DNA from 2 places in the Frigoribacterium sp. CFBP9030 genome. Region 1 is predicted to be linked to the other one. Evidence: predicted binding sites of a transcription regulator. Region 1 holds the regulator's gene; the other holds the start of a gene.
The links. The regulator LexA, encoded in region 1, represses DNA repair genes until DNA is damaged. The targets are predictions, from matches to a motif close to TCGAACANNTGTTCGA.

Region 1 (6,811 bases):
GCCTGCCCGACGAGGCGGCCCGCTGGCGCCCCTCGGCCATCGTCGGCGTGCGCGACGATCGAGAGGCCCTCGTCGAGCGACTCGACGCCCGGGTCGAGCGGATGTGGCGCGACGGCCTCGTCGACGAGGTCCGCGGTCTCCTCGCGCACGGTCTCGAGCGCGGCGTCACGGCGGGTCGAGCGATCGGCTACGCGCAGGCTGCCGCCCAGCTGCGCGGCGAGCTGACGGAGTCCGACGCCATCGAGACCAGTGCGGCTCTGACCCGCCGTTACGCGCGTCGTCAGGTGAGCTGGTTCCGTCGGTACCCCGACGTCCGCTGGGTGCGGTCCGGCGACCCCGGGGGCGTCGAGGCGGCCCTCGATACACTCGACGCGTGACCACCACTCTCCAGTTCACCAAGGGCCAGGGCACGGGCAACGACTTCGTGCTGTTCTCCGACCCCGACGGCGAGTTCCCCCTCGACCCCGTGGCGATCCGGGCGTTGACCGATCGCCACTTCGGCGTGGGCGGCGATGGCGTGATCCGTGCCGTCCGGTCCGAGCACCTCCCCGACGGCCGGAACGCCCTGGCCGAAGACCCGGCCGCCGAGTGGTTCATGGATTACCACAACGCCGACGGCAGTGCGGCCGAGATGTGCGGCAACGGCATCCGGGTCTTCGTCCGCTACCTGACCGACCGCGGCCTCGCGACGCTCGAGCCGGGCGGCACCCTGGCGATCGGCACGCGGGCGGGGGTGCGCCACGTCCAGCGCAGTATGACGGGCTTCCAGGTCGATCTCGGCCTCTGGTCGCTCTCCGACGAGTCGCCGACGGTGCGGGCTCGAGAGCTGCATGCGGCCCGCCCCGGTCTGTCGCTGTCCGTCGGCAATCCGCACGTCGTCGTCGCGCTGGCGACCGACGACGAGCTCGACGCGCTCGACCTCTCGTACCTCCCCGTCCTCGACCCCGCACCCGTCGAGGGCGCGAACGTCGAGTTCGTCGTCCCGGCCGACCCCCTGGTGGTCGACGGCATCGGCCACATCCGCATGCGCGTGCACGAGCGGGGCAGCGGCGAGACCCTCTCGTGCGGCACGGGAGCGGCGGCGGCGGCCCTCGCGACGCGGCACTGGGCCGGTGCCGGGGCGCCCGATCAGTGGCGCGTCGAGGTCCCGGGTGGCACGGTCGGCGTCCTGGTCGTGCCGACGGACGACGGCGAGCACGTCTCGCTCAGCGGTCCGGCCGATCTGGTCTTCAACGGGGCGCTCGAGATCTGACCGCCGTCGTCGGGCCTGCCTCGCTGATCAGCGACGGTGGGCCGTCAAGACGCGGTAGCCCTTGCTGGTGGAGGCGCGGGTCACGTCGACGACGTCGCCCAGCTCGGAGTTCATCCACTTCTGCAGCGAGTCCGCGCCGAGGTTCTTCTGGACGACGAGCCACGCGTCCGACCCGACCTCCAGTCGGGGGAGCCACTTGGTCAAGAGCCCGTGCAGCTCGTTCTTGCCGACGCGGATGGGCGGGTTCGACCAGATCGTCGAGAACCGCAGGTCGGCGGGAACATCGTCGGGCTCGACGGCGTTGACGTTCTCGAGGCCTGCGGCCCGGGCGTTCTCGCGCACGAGCTCCAGCACCCTCTTGTTCACGTCGACGGCCCAGACCGTCGCGTCGGGTGACGACAACGCGAGGCTCAGGGTGATGGGCCCCCATCCGCATCCGACATCGAGCAGATGACCCGAGGTCGGCGGCGTGGGCACGTCGGCCAGGAGGACGGCCGTCCCGGCGTCCACCCGATCGGGGCTGAAGACGCCCGCGGCCGTGGTGAGTTCGAGTTCGCGGCCCGCGAGGGTCACCGAGATGGTCCGGCGCCGCATCAGGCTCTCCGGTTCCGAAGAGAAGTAGTGCTCGCTCGCCATGGCCCACAACCTATCGACAATCCCCACGGGCGGCCGAATCGGCTCCCCGCTCACTGCCTGACGAAAGGGCTAGTATCACTCCGATGACAGACCTCCCCACGAACCCGCTCGATGCCGAGCGTTCCGAGCAGGGTGACGACGTCGTCGCCCGCGTGCTCGACCGTGCGGCGTCCCGGGCTTCCGCCTACACCGTCTTCTCGCCTGCGCAGGCGATCCAGACCCGCTCTCTGCACGACACCGGCTCGGACGGCGACCAGTTCGACCGCGACGATCGCCAGGCGCTCCGTCGCGTGGCGGGGCTCTCGACCGAGCTCCAGGATGTCACCGAGGTCGAGTACCGCCAGCTCCGGCTCGAGAACGTCGTCCTGATCGGCGTCTACTCGCAGGGCTCGCTCTCCGACGCCGAGAACTCCCTCCGCGAGCTGTCGGCCCTGGCCGAGACGGCCGGCGCCGTCGTCCTCGACGGGCTGCTGCAGCGTCGGCCCAACCCCGACCCGAGCACGTACCTCGGCAGCGGCAAGGCCGAAGAGCTGCGGATGACCGTCGCGGCTCTCGGCGCCGACACGGTGATCGCCGACACGGAGCTCGCGCCAAGCCAGCGACGTGCCCTCGAAGACGTGGTCAAGGTCAAGGTCATCGACCGCACGGCCGTCATCCTCGACATCTTCAGTCAGCACGCCAAGAGCCGGGAGGGCAAGGCGCAGGTCGAACTGGCGCAGCTCGAGTACCTGCTGCCCCGACTGCGCGGCTGGGGCGACTCGATGTCGCGGCAGGCCGGTGGCCAGGTAGGAGGCGCGGGTGCCGGAATGGGCAGCCGCGGCCCCGGAGAGACCAAGATCGAGCTCGATCGGCGACGGATCCACACGCGCATGGCGCGCCTCCGTCGGCAGATCAAGGAGATGAAGCCCGCGCGCGACGCCAAGCGGGCCAATCGCGACCGCAACGAGGTGCCCTCGGTCGCGATCGCCGGCTACACCAACGCGGGCAAGTCGAGCCTGCTCAACAGGCTGACGAGTGCGGGCGTGCTCGTCGAGAACGCCCTCTTCGCGACCCTCGACGCGACGGTGCGCAAGAGCTCGACGACGGACGGCCGGCCGTTCACGTACGCCGACACGGTGGGTTTCGTCCGAAACCTGCCGCATCAGCTGGTCGAAGCGTTCCGCTCCACCCTCGAGGAGGTCGCGGCGTCGGACGTCATCGTCCACGTCGTCGACGGCTCGCACCCCGATCCGGCGGCGCAGCTCGCGACGGTCCGCGAGGTCGTCAGCGAGGTCGACGGGGGCGACATCACCGAGATCGTGGTGTTCAACAAGAGCGACCTGGTCGACCCCGACCAGCGACTCGTGCTCCAGGGCCTCGTCCCGACCGCGGTCTTCGTCTCCGCCCGGACGGGCGAGGGCATCGACGAGCTCCTCGAGCGCATCGCCTCGACCCTTCCGACCCCTGACGTCGAACTCGAGCTGCTCGTGCCGTACGACAGGGGCGACGTCGTCTCTCATCTCCACGACTCGGGTCGTGTCGTCGAGACGGCGTACGAGGAGGCCGGCACGCGCGTGCACGCCCGGGTCTACCCGAGCGACGTGGCGTGGTTGTCGCCGTTCGTCGACCGCGAGGCCGTCTCGAGCTGAGCCGACCGAGTCGACCACGACGAAGCCCCCCGCCAAATGGCGGGGGGCTTCGTCGTTCGTCGAGTCGGGGTCACACCGACCGGAGCACGGCCACGACCTTGCCGACGATCTGAGCGTGGTCGCCGACGATCGGCTCGAACGCGCTGTTGCGGGGCAGCAGCCAGGTGTGGCCGTCACGCTGACGGAAGACCTTGACCGTCGCCTCGTCGTCGAGCATGGCGGCCACGATGTCGCCGTTCTCCGCCGAGTTCTGCTGCCGGACGACGACCCAGTCGCCGTCGCAGATGGCGGCGTCGATCATCGAGTCGCCGACGACCCGCAGCATGAAGAGGTCGCCCTTGCCGACGAGCTGGCGGGGGAGGGGCATCACGTCCTCGACCTGCTGCTCGGCCGTGATCGGGATGCCGGCGGCGATGCGCCCCACCATCGGGACGTGCGCGGTGTCGCCGTCGTCGCTCGTCGTGAGGATGCTCGTCACGGGTGCGAGGGCGGGCGCCTCGGTCGAGAGGACCTCGAGGGCGCGGGGCCGGTTCGGATCGCGTCGGATGCGACCCGCGAGCTCGAGCTGGTTCAACTGGTGGGTCACGCTCGACAGCGACTTCAGACCGACGGCGTCGCCGATCTCCCGCATGCTCGGCGGGTATCCGCGCTGTCCGATGCTCTGCTGGATGGCCGTCAGGATCGACGTCTGCTTGGCCGTCAGCTCCTTGCGCGTGACCGAGCCCGTCTCGGTCGACCGGGTGCGCTGCGCGTCGCTCATGTGTCTCCTGCCGTGGATGTCGGTGGTCGCTGTTCTACTCGGACCACCGATCGAAACCGTATCCGATGCGGCGTCTTCGGCGAAACACATGTTCGAGTGTGTCGCCGATCCACGTCGAGAAAATCGAACATCGGGGTTGAAATCGACCTTGATCGAAGATATGTTCGGAACACGTCTTCGTGCCCGGTGTTCCCGGCCGATCGCCGGGCACGAACACGGACGTCTCCTCTAGCGGTGAAAGGACCACCTCATGAGCGCCATCACGACCACCACTGCCACTCCCACCCCCACCGACGACGCCGTCGCCTCCTTCTCTTCGCCCCCGCGCGTCCGGCTGCGCATCACCCGGCGGGGGCGTCGTGTCGTCAGCACCGCCGTCGGTCTGCTCGTCGCCAGTGTCGTCGGCGGCGTGCTCCTCGCCGGGCCCGGTGCAGTCGCATCGGACACCGCCGGTGCGGTGTCGTTCGACTACGTCACGGTCGACGGGGGAGACACCCTGTGGCAGGTCGCGTCCGAGATCGCACCCACCAAAGACCCTCGCGACGTCATCAGCGACATCGTGCAGTTGAACAACCTCAGCAGCACCGAGGTCGCGGCAGGGCAGTCTCTCGCCGTCCCCGCTCAGTACTCCGACTGACGGACGGTCGACTGCGGCTCCGTCTGAAGAGACCTCGAGGGGTCGCGACCGCTGCCAGCCGAGGGCCGACGATTCGGGACTCCGTCTGATGGAGACCTACCATGGAGCGGTGTCCTTCAGTCTCGACGACCTTCCCATCCGTGACGACCTCCGTGGCCTGACGCCGTACGGCGCACCGCAGACCAGGGTGCCGGTCGCTCTCAACGTCAACGAGAACACGCATCCGATTCCCGAGAACGTCGCACGCGACATCGTCGCATCGATCGCGCAGGCCGTCCTCGAGGTGAACCGGTATCCCGACCGCGAGTTCACGCAGTTGCGGGACTCCCTGGCCGCCTATCTGGGTCACGGCCTCACCCGAGACAACATCTGGGCGGCGAACGGCTCGAACGAGGTCATCCAGCAGATCCTCCAGGCCTTCGGCGGCCCCGGGCGGAGCGTCCTCGGCTTCCCTCCGACGTACTCGATGCACTCGATCATCGCGGCGGGCACCGGGAGCACCTGGGTCGAGGGTGCGCGAGACGTCGACTTCACCATCAGCCCCGAGACTGCGGTCGCCGAGATCCGTCGCACCGAACCGGACATCGTGTTCTTCTGCGGTCCGAACAACCCGACGGGCACGCCCCTCGACCTCGCCACGGTCGAGGCCGCCTACGATGCGACCGACGGAATCGTCTTCGTCGACGAGGCGTACGCGGAGTTCATGCCCGTCGGCCAGCCCACCGCTCTGACCCTGCTCGAAGGCCGGCCGCGTCTCATCGTCTCCCGCACCATGAGCAAGGCCTTCGCCTTCGCCGGGGCGCGAGTCGGATACCTCGCCGCCCATCCGGCCGTGACCGACGCGCTCCGTCTGGTGCGCCTCCCTTATCACCTGTCGTCGTTGACCCAGGCCGCCGCGATCGCCGCGCTCTCCCACGCCGACGAGATGCTCGCCATGGTCGGCGAGATCGCCACCCAACGCGACCGGATCGTCCGGGTGCTGACCGAGCTCGGCTACGAGCCCTGGCCGACCTGGTCGAACTTCGTGCTGTTCGGCGGGGTCGACGATCCGGCCGACGTGTTCGAGCGTCTGCTCGCCCGGGGCATCATCGTGCGGAACCTCGGCATCCCCCACCACCTCCGGGTCAGTGCGGGCACCGAGGCCGAGACCACGGCGTTCCTCGAGGCGCTGCGCGACATTAGGCTCTCCTCGTGACCGAACAGACCCCTACCCGCGTGGCCTCCCTCGAGCGTGAGACGAGCGAGTCGCGCATCGCGCTGTCGCTCGACCTCGACGGCACCGGCTCGTCGAGCATCGACTCGTCCGTCCCGTTCTTCGACCACCTGCTGACGGCGCTGTCGAAGCACTCGCTGATCGATCTGCGGGTGGCGGCGACGGGTGACACGCACATCGACGCGCACCACACGGTCGAAGACATCGGCATCGCCTTCGGCACCGCGCTCCGTCAGGCGCTCGGCGACAAGTCGGGTATCGCACGGTACGGCGACGCCCTGGTGCCGCTCGACGAGGCCCTGGTGCAGGCGGTCGTCGACATCTCCGGTCGCCCGTACCTCGTGCACGGCGGCGAGCCTGAGGGCTTCGAGCTGCACCTGATCGGCGGTCACTTCACGGGGTCTCTCGTGCGCCACGTGTTCGAGGCGATCGCATTCCACGCCGGCATCACGGTGCACATCCGGGTGCTCGGCGGGCGTGACCCGCACCACATCGCCGAGGCCGAGTTCAAGGCCTTCGCGCGGGCCCTCCGCCAGGCGGTGCAGCCCGACCCGCGGGTGGTCGGCATCCCCTCCACGAAGGGCGCGCTGTGACGGCCCGTCCCTCCGTCGTGGTGCTCGACTACGGCAGCGGCAACGTCCACTCGGCGGTCAAGGCCCTCGAGCTCGCCGGGGCCGACGTCGAG
Region 2 (6,811 bases), on a different contig from region 1:
ATTCCGGTCACGACGCCCATGGCGAAGTTGATCAGGAAGATCTTGCCGAAGAACCGGGTGAGCTGCAGATAGTGCAGCTTGCCGGTGCGCACCCATGCCGTCTGGAAGACCGCGACCGTGAAGGCCATGCCGATCGTCAGGGGCACGAAGAGGAAGTGGTAGATCGTCGTCAGACCGAACTGCCACCGCGAGAGGAGGAGCGGGTCGAGGAGGTCGTTCACAGAGACAGTATGCGTCCCCAGTTACACAACACATGTCGTTTAGTGGTTCTGGTCGCTGCCGAACGGCTGTGAATAGGATCGAGCTCGTGAACGACCTCCTCGGCAGCATCCTCGACCTCGTCCAATCGGTCGATCCGGTGCTGCGGACCCTCCTCGCCGGTCTCGCCATGGTGCTCGAGACCTCGGTGCTGCTCGGACTCGTCGTGCCGGGCGACACCGTGGCGATCGTGTCGGCCACGGCGGTCGCGACGCCGTTCGAGTTCGTCGCGCTGGTGCTGGCGCTCGTGACCGGGGCTCTGATCGGCGAGAGCGTGGGGTTCGCCCTGGGTCGGCGCTTCGGCCCCGCGATCCGCCGCAGTGCGGTCGGGCGGCGCCTCGGCGAGCGCAACTGGGTCCGGGCCGAGAACTACCTGGCGCGTCGCGGCGGGGTCGCCGTGTTCGTCTCGCGCTTCTTACCGGTGCTGCATTCGCTCATCCCGCTGACGGTCGGCATGAGCCCGATGCGCTACCGCACGTTCCTGGCCTGGACGGCCCCGGCCTGCATCCTGTGGTCGACGGCGTACGTCTCGGTCGGTGCCGCCGCCGCGGGCGGCTACCGGGAGATCGCCGACCGGCTGCACTGGGCCGGCTACCTCTTCGTCGCGGTGATCGTCGTCTTCGGCGTGGCCGTGGTCGTCGTCAAGAGGATCGTGCACGCTCGGGAGGAGCGGCACATGTCCGCTCCCGACGACGCCCCCTCGGAATGACCGCTCGTGGCGAGCGCCCGGAGTCAGCGTCCGGAGCGACCGATCAGGGTGACCGCTCGGATCAGCGGACGGCGAGGACCGGCTCGAGGTAGGCCACGACGACGCGTCGGCACTCGTCGATGAAGCGCGGGTCGCCGTCGCCGCCTGACACGAACGCCCGGGCGAGGAGGGAGTTGCCGATCTCGACGACGACCTCGACCGCCAGCTCGGTCTCGGCGTCGCGGACGACCCCGAAGCGGTCGACCAGCAGACTCGTGATGCGATCGGCGAGAGGGCTGCCCGCGGGCGCCTCGTGCGGCGCGCCGAGGTCGGGAGCGTCGCCGAACCTGATGGCGCGGAACCCGGGCTCGTCGCGGTACATCTCGGCCTTGGCGTCGATGAGCGCCTCGATGGCACGACGCCAGTCGACTATGTCGGGGTCGGCCACCCGCTCGGCGACCGTCGCCGTGAGGCGCTGGATGCAGCGGAGTGCGAGGGCGTCGACCACGGCGATGCGGTCGGGGAAGTACCGGTAGACGGTGCCGATCGAGGCGCCCGCGCGCTCGGCGACCATGGCGGTGGTCAGGCGCTCGTAACCGATCTCGTCGATGATCGACGCCGCGGCGTCGAGCAGCCCCGTGAGGCGCGCGGAGCTCCGGGCCTGGACCGGCTCGTTCCTGAGCAGTGATGATCCCCCGGGCAGTGCTTCTGTGACCTCGGTGGCGAGCAACGGTTCTCCTTCTGGCGATTCGCGACGTCGTCGCGACATGGTGCTGGACGTCGATCGAGGGCGCCGCGGGCGCGGTGCGCACCGACCTCGTGCACCGTTCCGCCCGTCGGTGGCGGCCGATGTCGGTGCGAGCCGGGAGAATGGACGCATGTGCGGACGATTCGTGATGGCTCGCGCCTCGAGCGACCTGGTGGCCCTGTTCGACGTTGATGTATCAGGAGACACTCTCCCAGATCCTTCCTGGAATATCGCTCCGACCCGCCCGGTGAATCTGCTGGTCGACGCCGCCCCCCGCGGCGCCGACGCCGGCGGCCCGCCGGTGCGTCGGCTCGCGGCGGCCCGATGGGGACTCGTCCCCGGCGGGTCGAACGGACCCGAGGGCGCCCCGGTGTTCAACGCCCGATCGGAGACGGCGGCCGAGAAGCCGATGTTCCGCGACGCGGTGGCGGCCCGTCGCGGGCTGGTGCCGGCCACCGGCTACTACGAATGGACGACCGACCCCGCGGGCGTCAAGCACCCCCATCTGGTGCGCCTCCCCGACGACGAGGTCATGCTCTTCGCCGCGCTGTACGAGTGGTGGCGCGACCCGCGGGCGGCACCGGACGCACCGTCCCGGTGGCTGCTGTCGACGACGATCCTGACCCGCGCCTCCTCGGGGCCGCTCGAGACCCTGCACGACCGGATGCCGGTCTTCGTGGGGGCCGACGTGATGGACGACTGGCTCGATCCCGAGACCGAGGGCGACGACGATCTCGTGCAGGGGGTCGCGGGGCTCGCACCCGAGATCGCGGACCGCATGTCGTTCCACGAGGTCTCGTCCGAGGTCGGCTCGGTGTCGTCCGACTCCCCCGCCCTCGTCGAACCGGTCTGACGTGACAGGATGGGCGCATGCCCGACACCCGTAGACCGGCACCGGCCGGAGTCGAGCCGCTGCTGCACCGCGCCGCCCGCATCGAGAACTCGGTCCACCGGTTCCGCGAGAAGCGCGCCCGCAAGCGGGGCCTCCTCCCGACAGTCGTCCCTTACACGGGCTACGGCTCGTCCGGCTGGGCCCGCGTGCTGTCGCGGGTGCTGCTGACCCGCAAGGGAACCCTCGAGGGGATCGACCGGGCGAACGTGCGCGGTTGGCGCAGCTTCACCAGCGTGCCTGTCGAGAAGGCCAGGGTCGACGTCGTGCTCGGCGGGCGCACGCACCACCTGACGACCGACCGCGGCGGCGTGCTCGACGTGCGGGTCGAGGTCGACCTCGAACCGGGCTGGCACGTCGCCACCGTCAGCTGCGAGGGCTCGCTGCCCGTCGACGCCCCGGTCTACGTGATCGACCCCGACGTGCGGTTCGGCGTCGTGTCGGACATCGACGACACGGTCATGGTGACATCGCTGCCCCGGCCCTTCCTGGCCGCCTGGAACACCTTCGTCCTGAACGAGCACGCCAGACGCCCCGTGCCCGGCATGTCGGTGCTCTACGAGCGACTGCAGCGCACGGCCGGCGGCTGCCCGGTGATCTACCTCTCGACCGGCGCCTGGAACGTCGCCCCCACCCTCTCGCGGTTCCTCTCGCGCAACCTCTACCCGAGCGGTCCGCTGCTGCTGACCGACTGGGGCCCGACGCACGACCGCTTCTTCCGCAGCGGACGCGAGCACAAGCACGCGTCGCTCGACCGGCTGGCGAAGGAGTTCCCGCACATGCGCTGGCTGCTGGTGGGCGACGACGGCCAGCACGACGAAGAGCTCTACGGGCGGTTCCTGCACGAGCACCCCGACTCGGTCGCCGCCGTGGCGATCCGCCAGCTGTCGCCCAGCGAGGCCGTCCTCGCGGGTGGCCGGTCGACGCGCTCCGAGCACGCCCAGGGCAGCGACACCCCCTGGGTGTCCGCCCCCGACGGCGCGGGCCTCTGGGATCAGCTCGCCGACGCCGGCGTCGTCGAGTGAGGGCGTAGCAGCCTCTCGATCCTCCCTCTCGCGGGTCGGATGTCAGCGGCCGACCGTACACTTCGTTCGAACACACATTCGAACGACGACGAGCGGGGCGAGACGACATGAAGGTCGACGAGAAGGTACCGGTCGAGACGACCGACGACGGGGCGCCGCTGCGATTCGTGTGGCGGGGCGTCGTGTACGGCGTGGTCAGCCCGCCCGAGCGGTGGATCACCCGCCGAGAGTGGTGGCGGTCGGCTGCCCGGGCGCCTCGGGGCGGGGCGGTCGATCTGCTCGAGCTGCCGGTCTGGCGGGTCGACGCCCTGCCGCTGACCGACGGCGCCCATCGGATCGACGGCACCTTCGACCTCGCCCTCGACCCCGCGCTGGGCTCATGGCTGCTGCTCGGCGTCTTCGACGACCGCGTCGAGCAGCAGCTGTTCGCCTGATCGGCCGGCACTCGGGAATGCCGACACTCGGGAATGAACGACGCACCCCGCTCGTTCCGACCTCGGCGACTCGAGCGCCGTGGCAGATCACGGAGACCGTCGTCGCCACGACCAGGAGGACGACGTGCAGGTGATCCGGTGGCTCTTCGACGCTCAGCTCGTGCTGGGCGATCAGACCATCCTCTGGCGAGAGATCGTCGGCAACGTCTTCGGTCTGCTCAGCGCCCTCGGCGGCATGCGCCGGAAGGTCTGGGCCTGGCCGATCGGCATCGTCGGCAACGCCCTGCTCTTCACGGTGTTCCTCGGCGCGGTCTTCGACACGCCGAACCCGGTCAATCTGCTCGGCCAGGCCGGGCGTCAGGTGATGTTCATCGTGGTCTCGATCTACGGGTGGCGCCGCTGGCGGCAGAGCGAGACCGGGGCCGGCGCTGCGGTCGAGCCGCGGTGGGCCGGCTGGCGCAACCGCGTCCTGCTCGTCGTGGCGCTCTTCGGCGGCACGGCCGTGCTCACCCCGATCTTCGGCGCCCTGGGCTCGTACGAGCCCGTCTGGGCCGACGCCTGGATCTTCATGGGCTCGCTACTGGCGACGTACGGCATGGCCAAGGGCTGGGTCGAGTTCTGGCTGATCTGGGTCGCCGTCGACCTCGTGGGCACACCGCTGCTGTTCAGCGCCGGCTACTACGCCTCGGCGTTCATGTACGTCTTCTACGGCGCGTTCACCCTGATGGGCTTCGTCGTCTGGGCGCGCACCCGCCGGCAGAAGCCTCAGATCGAGACACGCTGGCCCGACCCCACCCTCCAGCGGGGTCGCTGACCGGACTGCTTGGATGGCCGCATGCCCCTGCCCATCGAGAACTACGCCCTGATCGGTGATCTGCACACCGGATGCCTCGTCGGCACCGACGGCAGCATCGACTGGCTGTGCCTGCCCCGCTTCGACTCCGCCTCGACCTTCGGCGCCCTGCTCGGCGACCACGACGCCGGGCGGTGGCTGATCGCCCCGACCGACGCCGACGCCACCGCGACCCGTCGCTACATCGACGACACGTTCGTGCTCGTGACGCGGTGGCAGACCGCCACGGGCGTCGTCGAGGTCACCGATCTGATGCCCTACGGCGACCGCCGCGCCGATGTCGTGCGCCGGGTGACGGGGGTCTCGGGCACCGTGACCCTGCACGTCGATCTGGCCATCCGCTTCGGCTACGGCAGCGCCATGCCCTGGGTGCGGCAGGTGACCGACGGCGACGACACCGCACTCGTCGCGACGGCCGGCCCCGACGCCGTCGTCGTCCGAGGGCCGCGCCTGACCGCCACCGACCACACCCATGCGACCGAGTTCGACGTCGCGGCCGGCGAGGTCGTCGACCTCTCCCTCACCTGGTACCCCTCGCACCGGCAGCCACCCGCGGCGGTGGACATCGACGCGGCCATCGACGACACGGTCGGCTGGTGGCAGGCCTGGGCCGCACGGTGCACGACTCCCCCGCCCTACGAACGCGAGGTCCGCCGTTCGCTGCTGATCCTCCGAGCGCTGACGCACGAAGACACCGGGGGCATCGTCGCCGCCGCGACGACCAGCCTGCCCGAGCAGTTCGGGGGCTCGCGCAACTGGGACTACCGCTACGTCTGGCTCCGCGACGCGTCGATGACGCTGCAGGCGCTGATCCTGCACGGCTACGTCGAGGAGGCCGATCGCTGGCGCGGCTGGCTGCTGAGGGCGATCGCCGGAGACCCGGCCGACGTGCAGATCATGTACGGCCTCGCCGGCGAGCGCCACCTGCACGAGAGCGAGATCGACCACCTGCCCGGCTACGGGGGCGCCGCTCCGGTGCGGGTCGGGAACGCCGCCTACAAGCAGTACCAGGGCGACATCTTCGGCGAGGTCATGATCGCCCTGCACGAGGCCCGCCAGCTCGGCGTCGACGAGACCGAGTACTCGTGGCCGTTGCAGCGGGCCCTGATGCAGTACGTCGACGACAATCGCACCCGGCCCGACAGCGGCATCTGGGAGATCCGCGGCGAGCTGCAGCACTTCACCCACTCGCGGGTCATGATCTGGGCCGCGCTCGATCGCGCCATCGCGGGCGTCGAGCAGTTCGGCCTCGACGGCCCGGTCGACCGCTGGCGCGAGCTCCGAGACGAGGTGCGGGCCGAGGTCGAACGCGACGGCTGGAACGCCGAACGGAACTCCTACACGCAGCACTACGACACCACCGAGGTGGACGCCTCGCTGCTGCAGCTCGCCCAGGTCGGCTTCGTCGCCGCCGACGACCCCCGCATGCTCGGCACCGTCGCCGCGATCGAGCACGACCTGCTGCACGACGGACTGCTGCTGCGCTACCGCACCGAGAGCGGCGTCGATGGGCTGGCGGGCGACGAGAACCCCTTCCTGACCTGCTCGTTCTGGCTCGCCGAGCAGTACGCGGCCTCGGGGCGGGTGGACGACGCCGTCACCCTGATGGATCGCCTGGTCGGCTACTGCAACGACGTCGGCATGCTCTCGGAGGAGATCGAGGTCGCGACGGGGCGACACGTCGGCAACACGCCTCAGGCGCTGTCGCACCTGGCGCTGGTCCGTGCGGCGGACGCGATCGGGCGCGCGCAGGCGACCCGCGCCTCCTAGGCTCCCCGGGTCGGCGGAACGGACGACGGCCGCCCTGCTCGATGCGAGCGGGGCGGCCGTCGGGGTGCTGCCGTGGTTCAGGTGGGCCGGTGGATCAGGCGGGCCAGTCCGCCGGACCGGTCGAGCCGGCCGCGTACGTGTCGAGC

Region 2: a site for LexA is predicted at 3,675-3,690, ahead of SOM13_RS13515 (DUF6504 family protein). Genes of this name have one in related genera too.

Annotation. Positions count from the first base shown of each region.
Region 1 is NZ_JAXCWG010000001.1:468,966-475,776, forward strand. It holds gene miaA (tRNA (adenosine(37)-N6)-dimethylallyltransferase MiaA) at 1-377, shown strand, start outside; gene dapF (diaminopimelate epimerase) at 374-1,252, shown strand; gene SOM13_RS02165 (class I SAM-dependent methyltransferase) at 1,280-1,888, opposite strand; gene hflX (GTPase HflX) at 1,972-3,516, shown strand; gene lexA (transcriptional repressor LexA) at 3,587-4,276, opposite strand; gene SOM13_RS02180 (LysM peptidoglycan-binding domain-containing protein) at 4,527-4,913, shown strand; gene SOM13_RS02185 (histidinol-phosphate transaminase) at 5,023-6,108, shown strand; gene hisB (imidazoleglycerol-phosphate dehydratase HisB) at 6,105-6,719, shown strand; gene hisH (imidazole glycerol phosphate synthase subunit HisH) at 6,716-6,811, shown strand, end outside.
Region 2 is NZ_JAXCWG010000015.1:11,100-17,910, reverse strand. It holds gene SOM13_RS13540 (cytochrome ubiquinol oxidase subunit I) at 1-221, opposite strand, end outside; gene SOM13_RS13535 (DedA family protein) at 308-967, shown strand; gene SOM13_RS13530 (TetR/AcrR family transcriptional regulator) at 1,029-1,676, opposite strand; gene SOM13_RS13525 (SOS response-associated peptidase) at 1,825-2,547, shown strand; gene SOM13_RS13520 (App1 family protein) at 2,565-3,608, shown strand; gene SOM13_RS13515 (DUF6504 family protein) at 3,716-4,042, shown strand; gene pnuC (nicotinamide riboside transporter PnuC) at 4,167-4,856, shown strand; gene SOM13_RS13505 (glycoside hydrolase family 15 protein) at 4,878-6,665, shown strand; gene SOM13_RS13500 (glucose-6-phosphate dehydrogenase) at 6,760-6,811, opposite strand, start outside.